2 regions of the Arthrobacter sp. BPSS-3 genome follow, and region 2 is predicted to be linked to the other one. Evidence: riboswitches for the same ligand, from Rfam matches in the RefSeq annotation. Region 2 holds a riboswitch; the other holds the start of a gene.
The links. Region 2 has a riboswitch for cyclic di-AMP ahead of ACFVY3_RS11315 (hypothetical protein). Riboswitches for the same ligand answer to the same signal wherever they lie in the genome.

Region 1: it holds a riboswitch for cyclic di-AMP, as region 2 does, so the genes downstream of both, ACFVY3_RS12310 (M23 family metallopeptidase) here and ACFVY3_RS11315 (hypothetical protein) in region 2, are expected to answer to the same signal.

Annotation. Positions count from the first base shown of each region.
Region 1 is NZ_JBIMMV010000007.1:137,180-144,160, forward strand. Features, by position in the region: gene ACFVY3_RS12300 (HNH endonuclease) at 1-237, opposite strand, end outside; gene ACFVY3_RS12305 (NlpC/P60 family protein) at 493-1,263, opposite strand; cyclic di-AMP (ydaO/yuaA leader) riboswitch at 1,530-1,723, opposite strand; gene ACFVY3_RS12310 (M23 family metallopeptidase) at 1,836-2,654, opposite strand; cyclic di-AMP (ydaO/yuaA leader) riboswitch at 2,657-2,899, opposite strand; gene ACFVY3_RS12315 (metal-dependent transcriptional regulator) at 3,019-3,714, opposite strand; gene serC (phosphoserine transaminase) at 3,968-5,098, shown strand; gene ACFVY3_RS12325 (MFS transporter) at 5,124-6,455, opposite strand; gene ACFVY3_RS12330 (DUF3027 domain-containing protein) at 6,498-6,981, opposite strand, start outside.
Region 2 is NZ_JBIMMV010000006.1:165,794-172,774, forward strand. Features, by position in the region: gene ACFVY3_RS11295 (DNA glycosylase AlkZ-like family protein) at 1-550, shown strand, start outside; gene ACFVY3_RS11300 (nucleoside deaminase) at 588-1,091, opposite strand; gene ACFVY3_RS11305 (phosphatase PAP2 family protein) at 1,160-2,023, shown strand; gene upp (uracil phosphoribosyltransferase) at 2,036-2,671, shown strand; gene ACFVY3_RS11315 (hypothetical protein) at 2,791-3,522, opposite strand; cyclic di-AMP (ydaO/yuaA leader) riboswitch at 3,521-3,708, opposite strand; gene ACFVY3_RS11320 (ArnT family glycosyltransferase) at 3,919-6,105, opposite strand; gene ACFVY3_RS11325 (ArnT family glycosyltransferase) at 6,109-6,981, opposite strand, start outside.

The DNA of each region.
Region 1 (6,981 bases), on a different contig from region 2:
GCCGTCCCGGCGGAGCACTCCGCGGCGGCTGACCGCGGTCACCGTGTTGTAGCGGGGGCGGATGTAGCGGTTGAGCAGGATGACGCTCGGCCGGCCGAGGATGTCCTGCGGCCCCACCACCGGGTCGTCCCCCTCGGCCACGACACTGGCCTTGCCCGTCAGCACGAGCACCAGTGCCCGGCGGAAGGTCACTACCGCCAGCGGTTCATATCCAGCATTCAGAACGAGTGTGCGCATCCGCATCCCTCTTCACGGCCGCACCCGCCAGTGGCACGAGGGCCGGCTGCCCTCTGCATGGTCAGGCTAAGGATCGACACCACAAGAGTAAACACGGGTGGCCCGGATTACCGAATTTCGGGCTCTGGGCCCTCCGTGGCGGATCCCGGGCCGGTCCGGCTCCGGGGCCTTCCGGCGAGAGCCCGAGGGCTTAATGGAAAAGGACCCCCGCCGGTGACAGGGGTCCTTTTCGAAGCTTCGCGGGAAGCGGGGGTCTTAGCCGCCGACGCGGATGAAGACCGGGCCGGAACCGACGTTGACGCTGTAGAGGGCGGTGGTGCCGCCGTTCCAGCCGCCGTGGACGGCCATGCCGTTGCCGACGTAAACGGCGATGTGGGCCATGCCCATGCCGCCGTTCTGGTAGTACGCGAGGTCACCCGGCTGCGCTTCGGCGGCGCTGACGGTGCGGCCCAGGGACAGGTAACCTGCCGGCCAGCCGTGGTAGTGGATGCCGACGGCGGCCAGGGCGTTGGTGGCCAGCATGGTGCAGTCCTGGGACACGCCGATCTGGGCGTAAGCGGCGGCGGCGATCGAGGCGCCCATGCCGCTGGTGGCGGCCGGAGCCTTGGTGGCGACGGACGCGTTGACCGCGGTGCCGGCAGCCGGGGTGGCAGCGGCGGTGTTGGCGGTGGTGTCAGCTTCCTGCACCTTGACGACGGGCTTCGGGGCCTCGACGACGGGGGCGGCCGCGGTGGTCACAGCAGGCTTCTCGTAGGAGATGGCGATGCTGGAGGCCGCCGAGATGGTGGCTGGAGCGGTGGACTGAACCTCGGTGGCGGAAGCAGAGGTGGATTCGCGCTGAACGTTGGTCTCGGCGGCGTTGGCCGCGATACCGCTGGTCAGGACCAGGCCCGAGGCAGCAGCGATAACCGCAGCCTGGCGACCCATGCCACCGGCGTTGTCGCCGACGGCCTTGGCAATGACAGCCAGCGAGTTGGTCTTGGTGACCTCCGCGCGGTGGCGTGCAATGGTTGCACGAGTAGTCATTTAGTTCTCTCTTTCGTGATCCTTTGTGTCCGCGCTCTTGAACAGGCGGGACTAAGGACGCTCCGGCATCTTGGGGGTACGCCGGATCGCCCCGAAACGGGTTTCTTTAGCGAAGGGTGTACTGCGAAGACGCGCCAAAAGCAGGAACTGCATTGCGTGAACCATCCCGGGCGCCGGCAAGGGCAACGCGGTGCATGGTCATCAGCGGGCTCGACTGAGCCTCGCCGGCGCGAAAACGCGCAGCATTGTGGCGTGAAGACACGAAAGTAGCCTCTCCCAATGCCTACGAGGTGAGCTGTCGGATTCGGATGGGAGTCACCCGGCCGCTCCGCTTCCTGGGAAGCTTTGCGACTTAACCCCTAGGCCCTCTTGCGAAGACCAAAATTGGTTCCCCCGCCCCTGCCAGACGATGTCATGCGAACGGACCTTGAGCGGTGGCAGAGTTAGGCAATCCACTCAAGAGCGCCAACTTCGGTGAAGTTGGCGTGCTTCATACGGTACAACAGTTCGGACTCAATGTCACATTCAGATCACGGCGTGTCACGGAAGTGTGAGCATTGCGAAGGGCTCTTCTAGAGCCAGCCCAGCGGATCAACGACGTCCCCATTGACCATCACCTCGAAGTGGAGGTGGCAGCCGGTGGAGGCACCGGTTGTTCCGCTCATCGCTATCACATCGCCACGGGAGACCTTCTGGCCGACGTGGACGCTGGATGACGACAAGTGGTTATACGTGGTCTCCAGGCCATTGCCATGGTCGACCACAATCCGGTTGCCGCCCCCGTAGGGGTGCCAGCCGGAGAAGGTTACGGTGCCGCTTGCTGCGGCATGGACGGCCGTCCCGCACTGGGCGGCGTAGTCCTGGCCGCGGTGGAATTCGCCCACCGCGCCGGTAATGGGGCTGATCCGGTAACCGAAGGGCGAAGCCGTGATCATGGTGTCCAGCGGGGCGCCGAGCGTCCCCGCGGATGCGGCGCGGGTGATGGAGCCGACGGATTGCGCGCTGAGCAGCTGCTTGAGCTTGCCGTCCGGGTCGCCCTTGGTGGTGACGGCGGTGCGGTTGAAGTCGATCTGGGCCGCGGCGGCCTTGACCTCGGGCTGGGCCGCCGCGGAGACAGATCCCGAGGTGGGGGCGTCGACGGCCAGAGCGGGGCCGGTAACGGGGACGGCCACGGTGAGCGCGATGCCAGCGGCGGCCAGGGTCATGCCGGCCTTCTGGCCCATGCCGGTGACGGCGGCGAAGTCTGCGACCTGGCGGAGCGGGCTGCGCCGGCTGCGGCGCTCGTCCCGGTGCGCGTCGCGGGGGCGCGGGGCGGTGACGTCGACGGCGGGGCGCGGCTCCGGAGCCGGGCCGGCGGCGCGGCGGCGCCCGCGGACGGTCTGCGTGCTCAAGTGGTTCCTCTCTGAAAAGCCTGCGAAGTTAGCTGTCGGATTCGGGTCAGAGAGTGCATAGACCCGGTCCGCCGATGCAAGCATCCAGGCAGAGAGGCACCCGGAAATGGTGTCCTCAGAGAGTTCGCTTGCCGCTAGCGGACTTCACCCCAAGGCCGGAATTACCGGCCGGTAGTGGTTCCCCCGCCTCTGCCAGAAGGTGATTCGCACCCTGATCCGCTGGCAGAGCTCGGCTTCGGATCAGGTAACGCTTTAGTCTCGGTACTAGTCGATAACTATAGGGGATTAAGACCCGTAGTAATAATTTCGTTATCTCCTAGACGGGCTAGTAAACAGCACCCTTACGGTATGCTTCCGCGTCGACCTACCCGCGGGTAACGAAAACGTGGGCGGCGACCTCGGGCGGCAGCTCGAGCGCGCCCTCAATGTCGGGGACGCGGACGGAGATGTACTCCCCCACCCGCTCCAGCGAGACGGTGGCCCCGGGCCGGATACCGCCCTCGTCCAGCTGCACCAGCAGCTCGGGTTCCACCTGGATGGGTTCGGCAAGCCGGCTCACGGTGATTCTGGAGTCCGCGGCATATCCCGCCATGGCGTCCAGGAGGTTGACGACGCCGTCGGCCTGTTCCGCCGTCGGCAGACCGCCCAGTTCGGCGAGGCCCGGGATGGGGTTGCCGTACGGGGAGACGGTGGGGTGGTCCAGCATCTCGAAGATGCGGCGCTCAACCCGTTCGCTCATCACGTGCTCCCAGCGGCAGGCTTCCTCATGGACATAGGCCCAGTCCAGGCCGATCACGTCGGCCAGCAGCCGTTCGGCGAGGCGGTGCTTGCGCATCACCTCGGTGGCGCGCCGCCGACCCACCTCGGTCAGCTCCAGGTGGCGGTCGCCGGAAACCACTACCAGCCCGTCGCGTTCCATCCTGCCGACGGTCTGGGAGACGGTGGGTCCGGAGTGGCGGAGTCGCTCGGCAATGCGGGCCCGGAGCGCGACGATGTTCTCTTCCTCAAGCTCCAGAATGGTCCGAAGATACATCTCCGTAGTGTCGATCAGATCCGTCATCCAGCTCAGCTCCTTGAGCGCCGTCCTTGCGTCATTCCACCGTACAACGTGCGGGGTGCGGCCACCCGGGATCCGCCATACGCTCCGGACAGCCTAGCCTATTGTGAATTACTCCGGATAATTTGAGGGCCGACTTCCTGACCGGACTATGACAGCCCGTTTTCCGGCGCCGGGGCCGCCGTCGGGCAGAATGGAAGCGGTCCTTACCGGCCGACCAGCCACCTCTCGCACCCAGCCGACCATTGGAGCCATTGTGAGCGACACCAGCATCACCATCCCCGCGAACCTTCTTCCCAAGGACGGCCGGTTTGGCGCCGGGCCCTCGAAGGTGCGCCCGGAACAGATGGAGGCCCTGGCGTCGGCCTCGGCCACCCTGCTCGGCACCTCGCACCGCCAGGCCCCGGTCAAGAACCTGGTGGGCTCGGTCCGTTCCGGCCTCAGCGACTTCTTCCGCGCCCCCGAGGGCTACGAGGTGGTCCTGGGCGTGGGCGGCTCCACGGCGTTCTGGGATGTCGCCAGCTTCGGGCTCGTGGAGAACAAGGCCCAGCACCTCTCCTTCGGCGAGTTCGGGTCCAAGTTCGCCGCGGCCACGAACAAGGCGCCTTTCCTGGCCGAGTCCTCGATCATTAAGGCGGAGCCGGGCACCCGGCCCGAGGCGCGGGCGGAGACCGGTGTGGACGTCTACGCCTGGCCGCAGAATGAGACCTCCACCGGCGTGGCCGCCCCGGTCCGGCGGGTGGCCGGCGCGGACGAGGGCTCGCTGGTCCTGGTCGACGCGACCTCCGCCGCCGGCGGCCTGGATGTCGACGTCGCGGAGTCCGACGTCTACTACTTCGCGCCGCAGAAGAACTTCGCCTCCGACGGCGGACTGTGGCTTGGCCTGTTCTCCCCCGCGGCCCTGGAGCGGGCCGCCCGGGTCAAGGCCTCCGGCCGCTGGATCCCGGACTTCCTGGACCTGCAGACTGCCATCGACAACTCGCGGCTGAACCAGACCTATAACACCCCCGCGCTGGCGACCCTCGTGACCCTGGACGCGCAGGTGCGCTGGCTCAACGCCAGCGGAGGCCTGGACTTCGCCGCGGCACGCACCGCCGACTCCGCGGGACGGATCTACCGCTGGGCCGAGGCGTCCAGCTTTGCCACCCCGTTCGTTACGGACCCGGCCGACCGCTCCAACGTGATCGCCACGATCGACTTCGACGAGTCGGTCGACGCCGCCGCGATCGCCAAGGTGCTGCGCGCCAACGGGATTGTCGACACCGAGCCGTACCGGAAGCTGGGCCGTAACCAGCTGCGGATCGCGACCTTCGTCGCGATCGAGCCGGACGACGTGTCGGCCCTGCTGGAGTGCATCGACTACGTCGTGGCAGAGCTGGCGAAGTAGGCCCGGGGCCGCCCTCCGGGGCGGCCTAGCGGCTGGGGGCGTCGTCGGGGTTTACCGCCCGGACGACGCCGTCGTCGTCTGCCGTGCCGATCGCCCCACCGGGCACCAGCCGGAAGAAGCGCAGGCCGCGGGCCCGCCGGTTGAAGGCGATCCGCAGGTGGCGTGCCCGGATGATCCAGACCATCCCGATCAGGGCCGCGCCCACGCCGGCGGCGGCGGCGACGCCCATGGACCAGCGAGGGCCGGCGACGTTTGCCACCCAGCCCACGAACGGTGCCCCGATGGGTGTTCCGCCCATGAAGATCGCCATGTACAGGGCCATCACCCGGCCGCGCATGGCCGGGTCCGTGGTGGTCTGCACATAGCCGTTGGCGCTGGTCATCATGGTGATGGCGCACAGCCCCACCGGCACCAGCGCCACGCCGTACCAGAAGTAGTTCGGGGCCAGAGCGGCCAGCCCGGAGGTGATGCCGAAGACCCCGGCGGCCCCGAAGATCATCCGCATCCGCGGGCGGCCGCGGCCGGCCGAGAGCAGGGCCCCGGCAACCGAGCCGATGGCCATGATCGAGTTCATCAGCCCGAAGGCGCCGGCGTCGAGGCCGAACTCGGTGCCCACCATCGCGGCGATGAAGAGCACGAAGTTCAGGCCCAGGGTCCCGACGATGAAGACCGCCACGAGGACCACCACGATGTCCGGCCGGTGCCGCACGTAGCGCAGTCCCTCCCGGATCCGGCCCTTGCCGCCGCGCGCCTTGGGGAGTTTCCGCAGCGACGCCGTCGGGATCCGGGCGAGGCTGGCCAGCAGCGCCACGAAGGTCAGGGTGTTGACCAGGAACACCCAGCCGGGCCCGATCGCGACGGTCAGGACACCGGCGACCGCGGGCCCGATCATCCGGGCGACGTTGAAGGAGGCGCTGTTGAGGGCGACGGCGTTGGGCAGGTAGTCGTCCTTGACCAGCTCCGAGACGAAGGTCTGGCGGACCGGGGCGTCGACGGCCGAGACGACGCCCAAAAGCAGGGCAAAGATGTACACGTGCCAGAGCTGCGCCGCCCCGGAGAGCACCAGCGCGCCCAGCAGGGCGCTCAGCAGCGCCATGGACGACTGGGTGAGGTTCAGGAGGGTCTTGCGGTTGAAGCGGTCGGCCACCAGTCCGGCGACCGGGGCCAGGAACAGCTGTGGTCCCAGCTGGAGGGCCATGGTGATGCCCATGGCGCCGGCGTCCTGGTGGCTGAGGTGATCGAAGACCAGCCAGTCCTGGGCGGTCCGCTGCATCCAGGTGCCGATGTTCGAAACCAGGGCCCCGAGGAACCAGATGCGGTAGTTCAGGATGTGCAGCGATTTGAAGGTGGACCTCATGGAAGGTCCTCCCGCTGCTCCGCCCTGAACGCCGCCAAACCGCTAGTCGGTCCCGGCGACGGACCGGGCGTCCGCTGCGCGTTCGTCGGGTTCGTCCCCGGGCTCGTCCGTCGCGCCGGTCCCGGACTCCGCGGGAGCATCGTCCTGGCCCGACTCGTCCTGGGGGGCGTCCTGCACGGCGTCGTCCCGGGCGGCGTCGGGGCTGCCGGCATGGTCGGCCTCGGCGTCGGACTCGTCCCGGTGCTCAGCCCCGGCGTCCTCGTGACCGTCGTCGGGCTGGGCGTCCTCGGGCCGGACGCGTTCGGCCCACGGCACCCACTCGGGGGCCAGGATGGAGTCCTCCGAGGGCAGCAGCCCCAGCTCGTCCACCGTCACCACCTTGGAGCGGGAGTTGCGGGTCAGCACGGCGTACCACTGCCAGCCGCCGTAGCCGGGAAGCTTGGACTCGAACAGATGGGTCACCAGGCGGTCACCCTCGCTCTTGGCGGCCAGGTGGCGGCCCACCTGCCCGGGCTCGGCGATGCCC
Region 2 (6,981 bases):
CGCTAAACAGTCCCAGTGGTTCACGGGCTTCACCGTGGCGCAGACCCGCGCGGCACTGGCGGAAGCCGGCGCCGTCGACGTCCCGCTCCCCGGGGACGCGGGCAAGGACAGTGCCGTGCTGTGGATCCTGCCCGACGACGTCGACCGCCTCGCCGCCTTCACCGCCCCCGCGGAGGAACAGATCCAGCTGCTCGCCGGGACCGATTCGCTGGTGCTGCTGCGGCGGAACGCGGCCGAGCTGCTGGACGAGGCGGACCACCGCAAGGCCGGGCTCAGCTCGCTGGCACTGCAGGCAGACCTGCCGGACCACCCGATCCTGGACCGTGGCCGGATCATCGGACTCTGGCAGTACGACCCGGAGACCGGGAAGATCGCCGCCTGGGTGTTCGGCTACCTGACGCCCGCGGTGAGCCGGCGGATCGCGGAGGTGGAGGTTTGGATCCGGGAGGATCTGGGCGACTTCCGGGCCTTCAGCCTCGATTCCCCGGCCTCCCGCCGGAAGCGCATCGACGCGCTGCGGGCGTCGACGACGGCCACCGCCGAACGCTAAGCAGGATCAGGGGAGGGGCCGGGACGAAGAACCGGAATCAGGCGCCGCGGTGCTCGGCGAAGAAGTCCCGCAGCAGGTCCCCGCACTCGTCCTCCCGCACGCCGCCGTAGACCTCCACCCAGTGGTTTAGCCGGCGCTCGCGGAGAATGTCGAAGACGGACCCCGCGGCGCCCGCCTTCTCGTCCCAGGCGCCGAACACCACGCGGGGAATGCGGGCCAGCACCACGGCGCCGGCGCACATCGCACACGGCTCCAGCGTCACCACCAGGGTGCAGTCCGCCAGCCGCCAGCCGTCGTCGCGCGCCCCCTCGTCGGCACGGCGCTCGCGAAGCCGCGCGGCCGCTTCCCGGATGGCGACCATCTCGGCGTGCGCCGTCGGGTCCCCGAGAGCCTCCCGCTCGTTCCGGCCGGTGCCCAGCACCGTGCCGTCCGGGCCGATCACCACGGCCCCGATCGGCACGTCCGCGGTGGCGAGGGCCTGCCGCGCCTCGCTCAGGGCGAGGCCCATCCACTCGGCATGGCGGGGCTCGGGCGATGTCATGGCTCAATGGTAGTTTCGATCCTAAGCAAGCTGTGCACCGTGGGTGCACCGGACGTCGGGAGAACGCAGTGAGCACCAGGACTGAGAGCTGGCTGATGCGGCGCTGGGGCAAATGGGTGGTGCCCTACGCCGCGCTCTGGATCACCATGCTGCTGGGCGGCATCGCGGTGGTGGCGCTGGCCCTGACCAGCGCCGAGGTTTACGACAACGTAGTGGACGACGCCGGCCTGGCCAACCTGGACAAGCCCATGCTCGCCGCCATGGAACGGCTCCGCAGCCCCGGTCTGGATGCGTTCGTTACTGGGTTCACCAACATTGGCGGTGGCATCGGCATGCCGATCCTGGCCAGCATCCTCACCGCGCTGTTGATCTGGCGGACCCGGACCTGGCGCCCGCTGATCCTGATCGGCGGGGCGGCCGCAGTCTCCGTCACCGCTACCTCCCTGGGCAAGAAGCTCATCGGACGCACCCGCCCCGACCACGCCGATGCCGTCCCGCCCTACGAAAACTCGCCGTCGTTCCCCAGCGGCCACACCCTGAACACCACCGTGGTGATCTCACTGGTGGTCTACCTCACCTGCCTGCAGGTCCAGCGCACTATCGCCCGGGTGGGATTGATCACGGCCGGGGCGCTCTTCATCATCGCGATGGGCATGAGCCGGGTGTTCCTGGGCCATCACTGGATGACCGACGTGATCTTCGGCTGGGCGCTGGGCCTGGGCTGGGTGGGGATCGTGATCCTGGCGCATCGGCTGTTCCACGTGATCAGGCACCGGGAACGGACCGGCCCGGCACCCACCTTCGACAACGGCCAGCGCCTGCGCGAGAAGGCGCCGGACGGGCACCACGACGCCGAAACGGCGCATGGTCGCGGGGTGGCCGACGACGCCGGGACCCCCGGCGGGCGGGGTCGGTCCGAAGCGTCCGGATGATAGTTTTGACCCATGCGCACTCTCGTTGTCGACCACCCGCTGGTGGCCCATAAGCTCACCGTTCTGCGGGACAAGAACACCCCGTCACCCGTCTTCCGCCAGCTCACCGAAGAGCTGGTCACGCTGCTGGCGTACGAGGCAACCCGCGACGTCCGTACCGAACCGGTCACCATCGAGACGCCGGTCAGCACCACCATCGGCACGGCCTTCACCAAGCCCACCCCGCTGGTGGTCCCGATCCTCCGCGCCGGCCTTGGCATGCTCGAGGGCATGACCAAGCTGGTCCCCACCGCGGAGGTCGGCTTCCTGGGCATGGCCCGCGACGAGGAAACCCTGGACATCATCACCTACGCCGAGCGGCTCCCCGAGGACCTGACCGACCGTCAGATCTTCGTCCTGGACCCGATGCTGGCCACCGGCGGCACCCTGCGCGAGGCGATCAAGTTCCTCTTCAAGCGCGGCGCCTCCGACGTCACCTGCATCTGCCTGCTGGCCGCCCCCGAGGGCCTGGCCAAGCTGGAGGAAGAGCTCTCCGACGCCAACGTCACGATCGTGCTGGCCTCCATCGACGAGAAGCTGAACGAGAAGTCCTACATCGTCCCCGGCCTGGGCGACGCCGGCGACCGGCTCTACGGCATCGCCGGGTAGCGCGTCCGCTTTCCCTCGGGCCGCTGAACGGGCCGCCCGGGGATACAGCAAAGGCACCGGATCTGAGAAGATCCGGTGCCTTTGTTGTCTCTGCGCGGGGTGGCGTCAGCCTTGGCGGCTTAGTACCAGTTGTTCGCGTAGTGGAAGTTCAGGGCGCCGCAGGGGGAGCCGTACCGCTCCTGCACGTACTGCAGGCCCCAGTTGATCTGGGTGCGGTAGTTGGTCATGTAGTCCGCGCCGGCGCTGGCCATCTTCTCGGCCGGGAGGGACTGGACCACGCCGTAGGCACCGCTGGACGGGTTGGTGGCCGTGGTCTTCCAGTCCGATTCGCGGGTCCAGAGCTTCATCAGGCACTGCATCTCGCTCGGGGCCCAGCCGTGGGCCGGCAGCTGCGAGGCGGCGTAGGCCTGGGCACCGGCGGGATCGTCGACCGCCACCGGCTGCGGGGCCGGGGCGGGTGCCGCCGCGGGAGCCGGAGCAGCCGGTGCGGGGGCCGGGGTGGACGGCGCCGGGGTCTCGGGCATGACCTTGGAGGCCTGGGCTTCGACGCTGGCCGGTGCCGTGGCCGGGGTGTAGCTGCCGAGCCGTTCCAGGTCGGAGAGCTGCAGGGCCGGTGCCTGGGTGGCGGTCGCGGCCGGGGCAGTAGTGCCGGTGGCCTGGCCTGCGGCGCCGGCGCCCAGCAGTACTGCGGCCGCGGTCAGTGCGACGGCGGTGAGCTTGCCCTTGGAGCCAAAGCTGGCGCGGCCTCGGGTGGCCGAGCCCTGGGCCGGGTCGGCGCGGTGGCGCGCGACGTCGGCCGAGGAGGTGCGTTTAGCGCCTTTTAGGCGCACGGGTGCCTTGTGTTCAGTCATGTTCGCCTCTCAACGCCTACGGAGTTAGCTGTCGGGTTCGGATGAGAAATCCGGCCGCTCGGATGATCAACGAGTCGGCTTTACCCCAAGGGGTGCATGGATGCAGGTGCCCGGGAACTCTGGGTTCCCCGTCTCTGCCTCAATCCATGGAATCCGGGAAGCGGCAGAGTTTGGCGTCAGACCCGGATATGCGGCCAGATCGATGGCCGCACCATAAAAACGGTACCGGACTTTCTCCCTCATGTCACATTTAGGTAACGCCGCGGTGTGGCTGGTTGCCGATTCGCGGTGGGCTGGCCCCGCTTTTCGGGCCGTTTCGACGGTTCCCCGCACGCCCGACGCTTGGAGACGTCTATTCGGCAGGGAACCGTCGAAACGGCGGACCGTCCGGAGCGGCTACTTCGCCAGCAGGTACACCGTGGTGCCGCCGACGCTCTGGGCGGGGTAGGTGGCCGCCACCCAGTCGGCGATCCTGGCGGCGTCGTCGGATCCGCTTTCGCCCTGCATGGTGCGGCCGGCGATGAAGTAGTGGATCCGGCCGTCGGCGACGTACTGCTGGAACTGCTCGAGCGTGGGTGCGGGGTCGGTGCCGTTGAACCCGCCCACGGCCATCACGGGCAGCTGCGTGGCGAGCTGGTAACCGGCGGCGTTGTTGGACCCGACGACGGCGGCCGCCCAGGTGTAGCGGCCGGCGTCCGTTTCGAGGGCATCCACCAGGGCAGACGACGGGGTGGTCGCGCCGAGGAGCCCGCCCATACCCCCGCCCATGCCCCCGCCCTGGCTGCGGACGGTGCCGTTGGTCCCGTTGCTGTTGGCCCCGGCGCCGTTGGTCGGGCCGAAGGGATTGCCCTGCGCGGTGCCCATGGTTCCGCCCGTGCCGCCGAACATGGCCGGCAGGCCCGCCCGGCCGCCCACCGCAGGCCCCGCGCTGACGATCGAGCCGGAATGCGCGGTGGCGGCGGTGGACAGCGAGTACGCCAAGGGACCGGCGAGGGCCGCGACGACGGCGAGCCCCGCCGTCGTACGTCCCAACAGCGCCGCCGTCGTACCGCCCGGGGACAGTGGCCCAATGGTCCCGGCGGCTACAGCGCCGGCGGCCCGGGCCCGAATGGCCGGAACCATCACGCCGACGGCCGCGGCCAGCGCCACGGCGAGAACCAGCCAGCGCAGCCACGGAACGAACGCGGGCGTGCGGCCCAGCAGCTCGAAAGCCATGAAACCGGCCGCGGCCACCGCGGCGGCGAGCGTCCCGGCGGCAACGGGTTGATCCCGCCGCTGCCACAGCAGCACCGACCCCAGACCGGCCAGCCCGGCGACCCCCGGGGCCAGCGCCACCATGTAATACGGATGGATGATGCCGGCCATCAGGCTGAACGTCAGCCCGGTGACCAGCACCCAGCCGCCCCAGACCACCACGGAGGCGCGGACGGCGTCGGTCCGTGGTGCCCGCCGGCCCAGCCACAGCAGCCCGGCCGCCAGCAGCAGCACCGACGGCAGCAGCCACGCGATCTGCCCGCCGAACTCGCTGTTGAAAAGCCGGAGCAGGCCGGGGGTGCCCCAGCCGTTGCCGCCGCCGACGCTCCCGGTCTCGTCCCCGCTGAGCCGGCCCAGGCCGTTGTAGCCCAAGGTAAGTTCCAGGATGGAGTTGCCCTGCGAGCCGCCGATGTAGGGCCGGTCCGCCGCAGGGGTGAGCTCGACGGCGGCCAGCCACCAGCCGGCCGCCACCACCATCGCCGCGCCCGTCGCCAGCAGGTGCAGCAGCCGCCGGCCCAGGCCGGCGCGCCCGGCGAGCAGGTAGGCCGCGGCGAAGCCCGGGACCACCAGCAGCACCTGCAGCTGCTTGGTCAGGAACCCGAAGCCCAGCAGCACCCCGGCCAGCAGCAGCCAGCGCAGCCGGCCGTCCTGGATGGCGCGCAGCACCGCGTAGGCTGCAGCCGTCATCAGCAGGACCAGCAGGGCATCCGGGTTGTTGAAGCGGAACATCAGCACGGCCACCGGGGTCAGGGCCATCACGGCACCGGCGATCAGTCCGGCGCGGTGGGCCAGCCGAGCGTCTTCCGTCGCGGGGGCGGCGGCCCGGCGGACGGCCAGGTAGACCAGCCAGACCGTCGCGACGCCCATCAGAGCCTCGGGCACCAGGACGCTCCAGGAGCTCAGCCCGAAAAGCCGCACGGACAGGCCCATCACCCAGAGCGACGCCGGCGGCTTGTCCACCGTGATGGCGTTTGCCGCGTCGGACGAGCCAAAGAACCAGGCCGTCCAGTCCTGCGAGCCGGCCTGCGCCGCCGCGGAGTAGAAGGCGTTCGCCCAGCCGGAGGAACCGAGGTTCCAGAGGTAGAGCATCGCGGTTCCGATCAGCAGGACGGCCAGTTCCGCCCGCTGCGCCATGGCCCGGCGCCGGGGCAGCGCAGTGTGCGGGAGTCCGGACGCCTGCGGCCGGAGGTGCCGACGGCGGCCGCCGCGCCACCCTGGGTGGCGCCGGCCGGAGCCGGCAGCCTCAGTCGCCGGGCTTGCTCCGGGCCCGGGCCCGGCGGGCGAAGTGACGGCGGACCCGGTGCTTGTGAGCTCGGTGGAAGCAGTCATGGCCTAGCCCGCCAGCTTGTAGACGGTGGTGGAGCCGACGGTCTGTGCCTGGTAGTTGGCGGCAACCCAGGCCGCGACCTCGGAGTTTCCGCTCCGGCCGCCGCCCATACCGCCCATGCCGCCGCCGGCGATGAAGTAGCCGATCTCCCCGCGGTCCACCATGGCCTGGAAGTGGGCCAGGGTGGGATAGGGGTCGCCGCCGTTCCAGCCGCCGAGGGCAATCACGTTGGTGCCGGTGGCGAGCTCCAGGTCAGCGGCGGAGGTGGCGCCGGAGACGACTCCCGACCATTTCGCCGTCGAGGTTTTCAACAGTGCGGCGAGCTCAGCTGAGGCGGTGGCGCCTCCCGGGCCGCCAGCGCCTCCCGCGGTGAGGCCAGCCGCGTTCTGTGCCGCCGTGTCCTGGCCGCCGGGGAAGCCGGTGCCGTCGGTGGCTCCCGTCCCGGTGCCGCGCGTCCGGCCGGCCGCCCCGAAGCCGCCCGTCGCGGAGCCCGTGGGCCCGGCGGTCGGGATCGAACCCGAGTGCGGCTGGGCCGCCGTCGCGAACGTCCACGCCGCCGTGCCCAGGCCGCCGGCCAGCAGGGTGAGGATGACGACGCCGGCGGTGGCCGCCTTGCGGAGCGCGGCGGGAATGGCCCGCAGCCGGTCAAGCTGCAACATCAGCGCCGCCGCGGCGAGGACACCGAGGATCACCACGGCCACCCGCAGCCCGGGCAGCCACGACGGATCCCGGCCCAGCAGCACCGCGGACCAGATCGAGGTCGCCAGCACCGTGACCGCCAGGACCAGCCGCGCCGGCCAGAAGGCCCGGCCGCGCCACAGCTGCACGCCGCCCAGGCCCACAAGGGCCGCGACCGCGGGGGCCAGCGCCACCGCGTA